DNA from 3 places in the [Micrococcus luteus] ATCC 49442 genome. Region 3 is predicted to be linked to each of the others. Evidence: riboswitches for the same ligand, from Rfam matches in the RefSeq annotation. Region 3 holds a riboswitch; each other region holds the start of a gene.
What was found. A riboswitch is a leader RNA that binds a small molecule or an ion and turns the genes downstream of it on or off. The one in region 3 is predicted to bind cyclic di-AMP.
Positions count from the first base shown of each region.

Region 1 (3,267 bases), 140 kb from region 3:
CTTTTATTCTGCCTGAAACAGAAGAACGGGCGGGAACCGGCACCGTCATAGTCCAATCAACGAGACGATCTGCACCCTGCGGGATTATCCGGACAAATTCAAAATAGGCTAAGCTTTTCACCGGACCTCGACGCGGCTGGGACGCGATACGGTGGGACAACGCTAGGTACTGCGCTCGAGGAGCTGAGCTGGATGACGGATCTGATCGATACCACGGAGATGTATCTTCGAACCATTTTGGAGCTTGAAGAAGAGAACATCGTTGCCCTTCGCGCCCGCATCGCCGAGCGGCTGCGGCACTCCGGACCCACGGTGTCCCAAACCATCGGCCGGATGGAGCGCGACGGACTGGTTGTGGTCTCCGGCGACCGCCATCTGGAACTGACCGGGACAGGGCGCAAGCGGGCCACCGAGGTCATGCGCAAGCACCGGCTCGCTGAGCGCCTCCTGGCTGATGTCATCGGCCTGGACTGGGCTTACGTCCACGACGAAGCCTGCCGCTGGGAGCATGTGATGAGCGAGCGCGTTGAGCGGCGCATCTATGAACTGCTCGACCACCCCACTGAATCTCCTTACGGCAATCCCATCCCCGGCTTGGCAGCGCTGGGCGGAACATCCTCCGTTCCGGACGCCGGTGTGATTAATCTCGTAGAGGCCATGCTGGGCTACGGGCCAACATCGAGCGTGACGGTGAACCGGCTGGCAGAACCCATCCAGGTAGAACCTGAGTTGCTTGTGCAGCTGGATGAAGGCGGGATTCGGCCGGGTGCCTCCGTTTCCCTGGAACGCGTCGGGGAGTACATTTCCGTGCGGGTTCCCGGCATTGAGGGTGCGCTTGAGCTCCCTCCCGAAGTGGCTGCGCACGTCTTCGTTTCTGTCCGCTAGAGGACCCGCCTGACGGACGTCATGTCCCCGCTGCCCGGCGGTCCAGAGCGCCGCTCCAGGGCCGCGCTAGCGGATCATCGCGGATTCCGCAAAAGATAACGGAATTGTTACCTCCCCGCTTCGTCGCATATAGTTTAAGCCAAGCTTCGATATAAAAGCGTTACCTGATCCGGAGCCGAGCTCTGCCAGCGGATCAGGTGCAAAGTCACCAACTGGCAGAGGCGGAGGAACCACAACCGGCAGTCAAAAAGCTGCCTTGGGGTGAAGTCCGTCAGCAGCAAGCCTTTCCAGCGAAAGAATCTCCCGGGATACCCCTGCGCCAAATGCTTGCCACGGCGGACCGGGTCTTTGAACTCTCTGACCCGAATCCGACAGCTAACTTCGCAGGCTATCCAGAGAGGAACATTCTTGACCACGCAATACTCCAGGGGCCGCCGCCGGGCGGCAGGCCCCGCTTCGGCGCCGCGGGCTGCCGAGGAATTTTCCGCGGAGAGGCCACGCGACGTACAGCGCGCAGCGCGGCGTCAGCGGCGTGGCGCGTTCAGGCAGATGACCGATTTTGCGGCCGCCAGCGGTATTGGCCAGAAAGCCGGAATTGCCCTCGCGGCCACTGGCCTGGCCCTCACTGTGACGGTTCCGGTCACGGGTCCGGTGATGGCCGACCAGCAGCCCGGCCAGTCCGTCGCCGCGGTTTCCGCAACCCCGCAGCCCGAGATTTCCGCTGAAGCAGCGGCTCAGATCGACTTCAGCCGCTCCTCAGTTGTGACGGAGGGTGACCCCGACGGCAAGCTCAAGCAGTTGCTGAGTGCGCAGTCTGCCGGCTCCATTACGCCTGCGGCCTCCGCGGGCAGCCTGGGCGCACCGCTCGCAGAACTTTCCACGGCGTCACCGTTCGGATTCCGGATCAGCCCCATCACGGGCGGGTCCGGGGACTTCCACCGCGGCCAGGACTTCATGGCCCAGTGCGGTACGTCGGTGCTGGCTGCTGCCAGTGGCACCGTGACGTTCGTCGGCTGGCACCAGTACGGCGGCGGCAACCGGGTAGTGGTGGACCATGGCAACGGCCTGGAGACCACGTACAACCACCTGTCGTCCGCAACGGTCAGCACAGGCCAGACAGTGACCCGCGGCGATGTCGTGGCCCTCAGCGGCACCACGGGGGCCTCCACGGGCTGCCACCTCCACTTTGAAGTCCAGGTCAACGGCGAAGTTGTTGACCCCACAGGCTGGCTCTAAGCGCAAAATGAGCGCTAGCTCTCAATTCACCGAGACCTGCCGTGACCTGAATGTGACATTGGCTCTGAACTGCTGTAACGTCTAAAGCGCGTCAACTTTTCCGAAGTTGACGTTCTTGAGTGGATTGCCTAGCTCTGCCACCGCTCAAGGTCCGTTCGCATGAATTCGTCTGGCAGGGGCGGGGGAACCAATTTTGGTCTTCGATCCTGAAGGCCTTGGGGTTAAGTCGCAAAGCTTCCCAGGAAGCGGCGCGGCCGGGTGACTCCCATCCGAATCCGACAGCTCACCTCGCAGGCATTGGGAGAGGCTACCTTCGTGTCTTCACGCCATAATTCTGCGCGCCACCGCGCGCAAACGGTTCGCACCAACCCCTTGGGCTCCGTGTCCAAGGCTGTTAGTGCAAACGCCGGGACCGTAGGTCGCCAGGCTGCTGTCATCGCAGCTGCGTCAGGTCTGATCCTGACCATGGGGCTTCCGGCCAACGCCGCGGACACCACTGCAGGTGTGTCCGCCTCCACCGAGTCCGGTTCAACGCAGACTGCGCTTGCCGTCACTGCCGCGCCCACGGCCACGGTTTCCTTCGAGCGCATTGTGGTCGAGACCACGCCGGCGCCGAAGATCGAACCGGTCCGTGCACAGTCCACGGCTTCCGAAACAGCAGCCGAAGCGGCAGCTGAAACGGAAACCGCCGCTGCCGGTGCAGCCGAGACCAAGCTTGCGGACACTGTTTCTGCAGCCGCAGGTTCGGGCCTGGCAGCAATTGCGTACACCGGTATCGGCAGCCCTTACGTCTGGGGGGGCACCTCTCCCAATGGCTGGGACTGCTCCGGCTTCACCCAGTGGGTTTACGCCCAGGCCGGCATCAGCATTCCCCGCGTCAATGCCTGGACCGCGATGCGGCCCACCGCAACCCCGGCCCCGGGTGACCTGGTGATGCAGAACGGTGGAGCGCACGTTGGTATCTACGTCGGCAACGGCATGATGATCAGCGCGCTGAACCCGTCGCAGGGCACGTTGCTGCACGCGGTTGCGGCAACAGGATCGTCCTCCTTCTACACCATGGGCTAAATCCGGTTATCCGGATCAACTCCCCGTTTCTTCGCTAGAAACCCTTAAAAAATCCCCGTTCGGGGCGTGCCGGCGTGC
Region 1 covers NZ_JAAAXP010000001.1:2,344,687-2,347,953, reverse strand. Annotated here, with positions in the region: gene GUV69_RS10570 (iron-dependent transcriptional repressor DtxR) at 193-885, shown strand; cyclic di-AMP (ydaO/yuaA leader) riboswitch at 1,079-1,290, shown strand; gene GUV69_RS10565 (M23 family metallopeptidase) at 1,294-2,121, shown strand; cyclic di-AMP (ydaO/yuaA leader) riboswitch at 2,268-2,432, shown strand; gene GUV69_RS10560 (C40 family peptidase) at 2,503-3,189, shown strand.
Region 1: it holds a riboswitch for cyclic di-AMP, as region 3 does, so the genes downstream of both, GUV69_RS10565 (M23 family metallopeptidase) here and GUV69_RS11145 (aggregation-promoting factor C-terminal-like domain-containing protein) in region 3, are expected to answer to the same signal.

Region 2 (3,267 bases), 1.9 Mb from region 3:
GGCGACAGTCCGGTTGGCTGCGGGCGGAACCGACATCAGCGGTTACCTCGCGCGGCCGGACTCCGGCGGAGCAGGTCCGGCCGTGCTGGTCTGCCACGAGAACCGCGGGCTGACACCGCACATCCAGGACGTGGCGCGCCGGTTCGCGAAGGCAGGGTATACCGCGCTGGCCCTGGACCTCCTGAGCAGGGAAGGGGGAACTGCCAGCCTCGATTCGGACGCCGTTTCGGGGGCGCTGACCAAGGCAGGGGCGGCCCGTCATGTAGGCGACTTCGCGGCAGCCTTTGATTACCTCCAGGCCCAGGACTTCGTGGAGTCCGGACGCATTGCCATGAACGGATACTGTTTCGGCGGCGGCATTACCTGGCAGGCGGCTACCGAGCTGCCAGGCCTGAAAGCCACCGCAGCGTTTTATGGTCCGGCTCCGGACCTGAACAAGGTGCCGGCCATCAAAGCTGCCGCATTCGGGGTGTACGCCGAACTGGACCAGCGGATCACCGGCGCGATGCCGGCCCTCCGCGATGCCTTGGCCGCCACCACTGTGACGCATCAGCTCATCGTCTACCCGGGCGTGGACCACGCTTTCCACAATGACACCGGGGAACGCTATAACGAGGCCCAGGCGACCGCTGCGTGGAATGACACGCTGTCCTGGTTTGGGCAGCACGTCTGAGGATGCAGCAGCGGCCGACGGCGGCGGGCGGCTGTGTGCCGACCGCCGCCGTCCAACGGCCTGGGGTCACGCTACGCGGACGAAGGAAGCGCCCTGGAGCCAGCTGATGGAGTGGACCTCGGTCTTAAAACCGTCCACGCCGCCGCTGACAACCTGGCCGTTGCCGGCGAAGACGCCAACGTGACCGGCAGTGATGACAAGGTCACCCGGGGCAGGCGAGCCAACAACGCTGCCGTACTGGTAGAACTGGCCCGGGGCCAGGTCTCCAACGCTCTTACCGACCGAGCGAAGGGCCTTCTCCACCATGGCGGTGCAGTCCTGCTGTACTCCGAGCTGGCCGTAGGCCGCGGCCAGGATTGCCGAGCCGGCAGCGCCGGTCGGGGCCTGGACAGGGGCGGGAGCCTGAACCGGTGCGGAGGTTGACGCCAGCTGGATGCCGGTGTTGGCGGGAGCAGCCGGGGCGGCTGCCGGGGCTGCGGGTGCTGCCGGTGCCGGGGCGGCTGCCGGTGCCGGTGCGGCTGCCGGGGCTGCCTGACCGGCGGCGGGGATCTGGATCTGGTCGCCCGGGTAAATGATCGAGGACAGCGCCAGGCCATTGGCGGCCAGGACATCGTTGAGGGCTACGCCGTTGGCGGCAGAGATCTCGCCCAGCGTGTCGCCGGAGACGACGGTGTGGACATTGGCCGTTGCGGGGGCCGGGGCCGGAGCGACGGCTGCTACCGGTGCGCTGGACTGTGCCTGAACGTTACCCGTGCCGGAGTTGTCCGGTCCGCTGACCCCGGCGTGTGCCGGAGCGCTGAAACCGAAAAACAGGCCTGAAGCGGCGGCGACAACAAGGGCCGGCCGTCCGATCGTCAGGGCAAGGGACGTAGTAGGGGTGGTGGCGGCACGATGGCGTGCGGCAGTGTACTTCTTGGACATGGTTGATTGCCTCTCCCATGCCTGCGGGGTGAGCTGTCGGGTTCGGGTCGGAGACACCCGGCCGTGCGCCACCGTGCAGGACGGGACGCAAACGACTTAACCCCAAGGCCTCAGCTGAAGCCGTGAAAATGTGGTTCCCCCGTCCCTGCCAGTTCAATTGCGCTGGGATCCCGGGTCAGCGGCAGGGCTCGGCATACTGACGGGAATGTCCTGGCTTTGAACCAGGGCACCGAACGACCATAGCCGCTGGTTTTCCCAAATGTCACATTCCGATAACGGAATGTAGGGCCAAAACACGCTTGAAGGTGCCAGCAATTTTTCCTGGTTGTGGTAATAGCATCGCAGGTCAGGCCCCGAAACCGATATATGCCCGGTAAGCTCACCAACTATGTGTCCGATCCCACAAAACAGGCGGCCGTCCGCAGTGGCCGCAGTCCTCGTACTGGCCGTCGCCGGTTCGTTATGCGGCACGCATGCATACGCGGCAGCCGACACCCCGCCCGATGGATACCCCTCATGGCAGGACGTGGAGAAAGCCAGGCAAACCGAGGCCGGCACCGCAGCGGAAGTCGCCAGGATTGGCGACCTGCTGGGCGGATTGCAGACCCGGTCCGAAGCCCTCGGAAATGCCGCCGTCACCGCCGCCGCCGAGTATGCGGTGACCGGGGCTGAGCTTCAGGCGGTCAGTTCGAGGGTGGATGCCCTGGCCGCGCAGGTGGCCCGTGCGCAGGAGGATGCAACCCGTCATAAGAAGGAAATTGGTGCGCTCGCAGCACAGTCGTACAAGACCGGCGGGACAAACATCGGGTTCTTCGTGGCGCTCGACGCCGTGCAGACCAACAGCATGCACGGGCTGAACATCGTCCGGATCGTCAGCGACAGGACGGCGTCCCTGGTCCACAAATCAGCAGAGGCTGAGAAGGCGGCGGAGGCGCTCGCCGGCCAGGAGCGCGCGGCCAAAGCCGAACGCGAACGGCTGGCCGGGGAAGCGCAAACGAAGCTGGCCGCAGCCCGGTCGGCCCAGCAGGCGATGTCGCAGCAGGTCGCGGAGCAACAGGAACGCAGCACCGAACTCACCGCCCAGCTCGCCTCGCTCAAGGGAACAACGGCTGCAGTGGAGGGTGAGTTCCGTCAGGGTCAGGCCGCGCTGGCAGCCTTCGAAGTGTCGCAGGCGGCAAAGCGTGCGGCGGCGGAAGAGCAGGCACGCCGCCAGGCAGCGACCGCAGCGGCCCAGACCCCGGCGAAGCCAGCCCCGGCCGCCCCTGCCCCGCAGAATCCTGCTCCCGGAGTGCCTGCCCCGGCACCTCCTGCTGAAAGTCCGACGCCGAAGCCGCCGCCCGTCGTCGTCCCCTCTGTTCCGGGCGGCGGGGTCAACGACCCCGCAGGCGCCAGGAGCTACGCTGCCGGGAGGCTGTCCGCCTACGGGTGGGGCCAGGACCAGTTCCAGTGCCTGGCGCAGCTCTGGACGAAGGAATCCAACTGGCTGACCACGGCCACCAACCCGGACTCAGGTGCGTACGGCATCGCCCAGGCGCTGCCGGCCAGTAAGTATGCGAGCGCGGGAAGCGACTGGCTCACCAGCTACCGGACCCAGGTGGACTGGGGACTCGCCTATATCCTTGACCGCTACAATTCACCTTGCGCCGCGTGGAACCACTCGATAATCAGGAACT
Region 2 covers NZ_JAAAXP010000001.1:568,863-572,129, forward strand. Annotated here, with positions in the region: gene GUV69_RS02645 (dienelactone hydrolase family protein) at 1-673, shown strand, start outside; gene GUV69_RS02650 (C40 family peptidase) at 740-1,594, opposite strand; cyclic di-AMP (ydaO/yuaA leader) riboswitch at 1,598-1,768, opposite strand; gene GUV69_RS02655 (coiled-coil domain-containing protein) at 2,019-3,267, shown strand, end outside.
Region 2: it holds a riboswitch for cyclic di-AMP, as region 3 does, so the genes downstream of both, GUV69_RS02650 (C40 family peptidase) here and GUV69_RS11145 (aggregation-promoting factor C-terminal-like domain-containing protein) in region 3, are expected to answer to the same signal.

Region 3 (3,267 bases):
CAAGGTCGGCTTTAATGCCGACTTCGACGAACGGCCCATGGACGGCATCCGCTTTGTCCAGCTCACGCCACGCGGCTCCGGCTGCTCCATCTGTATTGGCGAGGGCCTCAATGATGCCCCGCCGGGCACAGCCCCGAGCCTGCAGCTGGTGGTCAGTGACATCCACGCCGCCCATGACTACCTCAAGAACAACGGGGTGGAGGTGAGCGACGTGGACGTCCAGGCCTGGGGTCACTTTGTGTACTTCGCGGACCCGGACGGCAACAAGTGGGCCGTGCAGTACATCCCGGGACGGGAAGCCTAGGACACCCGGGACAGGAAGCCTGGAACATTTGGGGCAAGATGGAGCGATGAGCATTCCAGCCCCCGCTTCCACCGTCATGCTTTCCTGCCGTGCAGTCCTCTTCGACATGGACGGCACCCTGGTGGACTCCACCGCGGTCGTCGAGCAGGTGTGGGGTGAGTTCGCCGCACGCTACAGCCTGGACATCGCAGAGATCATCCGGACTTCACATGGTGTGCAGGCCATCGACACTGTGCGGCGGTTCGCGCCGGAGGGTGCAGACGTGGCCGCCCTCACGGAAGAACTCGGCGCAATGGAACGCGTGCGGACCGAGGGGATTGTCGCGCTGCCGGGCGTCGCCCGCCTGCTCCGGAGCCTTCCGGCTGACGCGATCGCGCTGGTCACTTCGGCGGACCGGCTTCTGGCGGATATCCGCATGGAAGCAGCCGGGCTGGCCATGCCGGCAACAGCCCTCACGGCGGACCTGGTGACGCGGGGCAAGCCGCATCCTGAAGGCTACCTGCGGGCCGCTTCACTCCTGGGCGTGGAGCCGGAGGACGCCGTGGTGTTTGAGGATGCGCCGGCAGGGATTGCCGCCGGTGTGGCCGCAGGCATGCGGACCGTGGCCGTGGGTCCCAATACCGGCCCGCTGCCTGAAGGGGTGCTGCATATCCAGGACTACAGTTCAGTCACTGCAGCAGTGGATGCGGACGCCACGGGCCGCAGGATCATTTCATTCCGGCTCTAGGGCCGGCATCCACTTCCATTTGTGCGCAGGAACGGCGCTGCCCCGTCACCGGACACGCAGGGTCCGGCAATGCCGGATGCCGTGGGCTCCCGCTCACGACAGCAGGCCCTGAACCGGGGGATTCAGGGCCTGCTGCGCATCACGGATGCTGAAAAATCGGGCTTAGTACCAGTTGTTCGACAGGTGGAAGTTCAGCGCACCGCACGGTGACTGGTAGCGCTCCTGGATGTAGTTCAGTCCCCAGTTGATCTGGGTGCGGTAGTTGGTGAGCCAGTCCGCACCTGCGCTCGCCATTTTCTCGGCGGGGAGCGACTGGACGATGCCGTAGGCACCGCTGCTGGGGTTGGTGGCCGTGGTGGTCCAGTCAGATTCCTTGGTCCACAGGGTCTGCAGGCACTGCATCTGGTCCGGCGCCCAGCCGTAGCTGGCCAGCTGGCCAGCCGCATATGCCTGGGCTCCGGCGGGGTCGTCCACGGCTACAGCCGGGGCAGGCTCAGGGGCGGGTGCGGGCTCCGGGGCCGGGGCAGGGGCGGGCTCGGGGGCCGGGGCCGGTTCAGCGGCCTGCGGGGCAACGCTGATTTCGGGCTCCGGGGACGGGGCGGCCTTGGCCTGAACCTCTGCTTTTTCCATGCTCAGCTTGGACTCGAGGTCGGCCGTGGACAACTGCTGGGTGTCGCTGGCAGCTGCCAGCTGGCTGGCTTCGTTTGCCTGGCCTGCTGCGCCCACACCGATGAGGAGAGCGCATGCCGCGGTGAAGACGGCTGCCCGCTGGGCCAGGGAGGGAATCTTGCGGTGATTTTTGGTGGACCCGTTCTCCGGGCGCGTTTGTACCTTGGATTCAGACATGATGGATCGCCTCTCACACCTGCGGAGTTAGCTGTCGGGTTCGGATGAGGGCATCCGGCCACACGGAAACATCACGTGCTGGCTTCACCCCAAGGGCATTTACGCCCGGGACTCTGGGTCCCCCGCCTCTGCCTCTGAATACGGGATCCGGGAAGCGGCAGAGCTTGGCGACATCCGGATATGCGGCCCGAACGGGAACCGCACCCCATTGACGCTACAGGAGCGCGGAGCTTAAGTCACATTTTGGTAACGGAGATCACGACGTCGGCGCGTTGCCTTGCGGCGCCGTAACTCCCATGGGAAGGCGCAAAACAAACGCCGTGCGTCCAGGGCGCGATGCTACGTCAACCGTGCCGCCGTGCGCCTCGGCGATTGACTGGACGATGGATAGGCCGAGGCCGCTGGTGCCTTCGGCGGCCCCAACGCCGGACGCGGGCGCAGTGCCTTTGCGGGCCGCGTCTGCGCGGGCAAACCTGGCAAAAACGTGGTCCACGAATTCCGGTGGGATGCCGCCGCCGTCGTCCGTCACGGTAATGACTGCACTGCCGGCGGACTTTTCCACACTGGTGACCACGGTGGTGCCCGGGGCCGTGTGTTTGCGCGCGTTGGAGAGCAGATTTACCAGTACCTGACGAAGCTGCGCCGCGTCGCCATTGACCGACAGCGGCTCATCAGGGAGTTCCAGGCGCCAGTTGTGGCCGGGTGCGATAACTTTTTCATCGCTGACTGCCTCGATCACGAGCTGGGTCAGGTCAACCTCGCTGAGTTTCAGGGGCTGCCCTTCGTCAAGCCGGGCGAGCAGGAGCAGGTCCTCCACCAAGGTGGTCATGCGTTCGGACTGGCTCTGCACGCGTGCGAGGGACTTCCGGCCGTCCGGCGTGAAGTCTTCGGTCATCCGCATCAGCTCCGTGTACCCGCGGATAGCGGTCAACGGGGTGCGCAGTTCATGCGAGGCATCGGCAACGAACTGCCGCACTTTCGTCTCGCTCCGCTGCCGCGCCTCAAGGGCGCTGGCGACGTTGTCCAGCATCAGGTTCAGGGCGTGGCCCACGCTGCCCACTTCGGTTCCGGGATTGGCGTTCGACGGCGGGACGCGCACCGCGAGGGCCACCTCGCCGGCGTCCAGCGGGAGCCGCGCAACCTTGGTTGCCACCTCGGACAGCTGCTCCAGCGGCTGCATGGTCCGGCGGATCAGCACCGTTCCGGCGAGCCCGATCAGCACCAGCCCGCCCAGCGAGACAAAGACGAAGGTCCACACCAGTGAAGCGAGGGTGCTTTCCTTGCCGGCCAGGGGAAGCCCCGTGACCAAAACGTCGCCGAAGCCGGTTTCCACGGCCACAATCCGATAATCCCCGTTGGAGAGTGGGCGATCCACGGGATTGCCGTTCCG
Region 3 covers NZ_JAAAXP010000001.1:2,481,748-2,485,014, reverse strand. Annotated here, with positions in the region: gene GUV69_RS11155 (VOC family protein) at 1-304, shown strand, start outside; gene GUV69_RS11150 (HAD-IA family hydrolase) at 351-1,031, shown strand; gene GUV69_RS11145 (aggregation-promoting factor C-terminal-like domain-containing protein) at 1,194-1,877, opposite strand; cyclic di-AMP (ydaO/yuaA leader) riboswitch at 1,883-2,031, opposite strand; gene GUV69_RS11140 (sensor histidine kinase) at 2,134-3,267, opposite strand, start outside.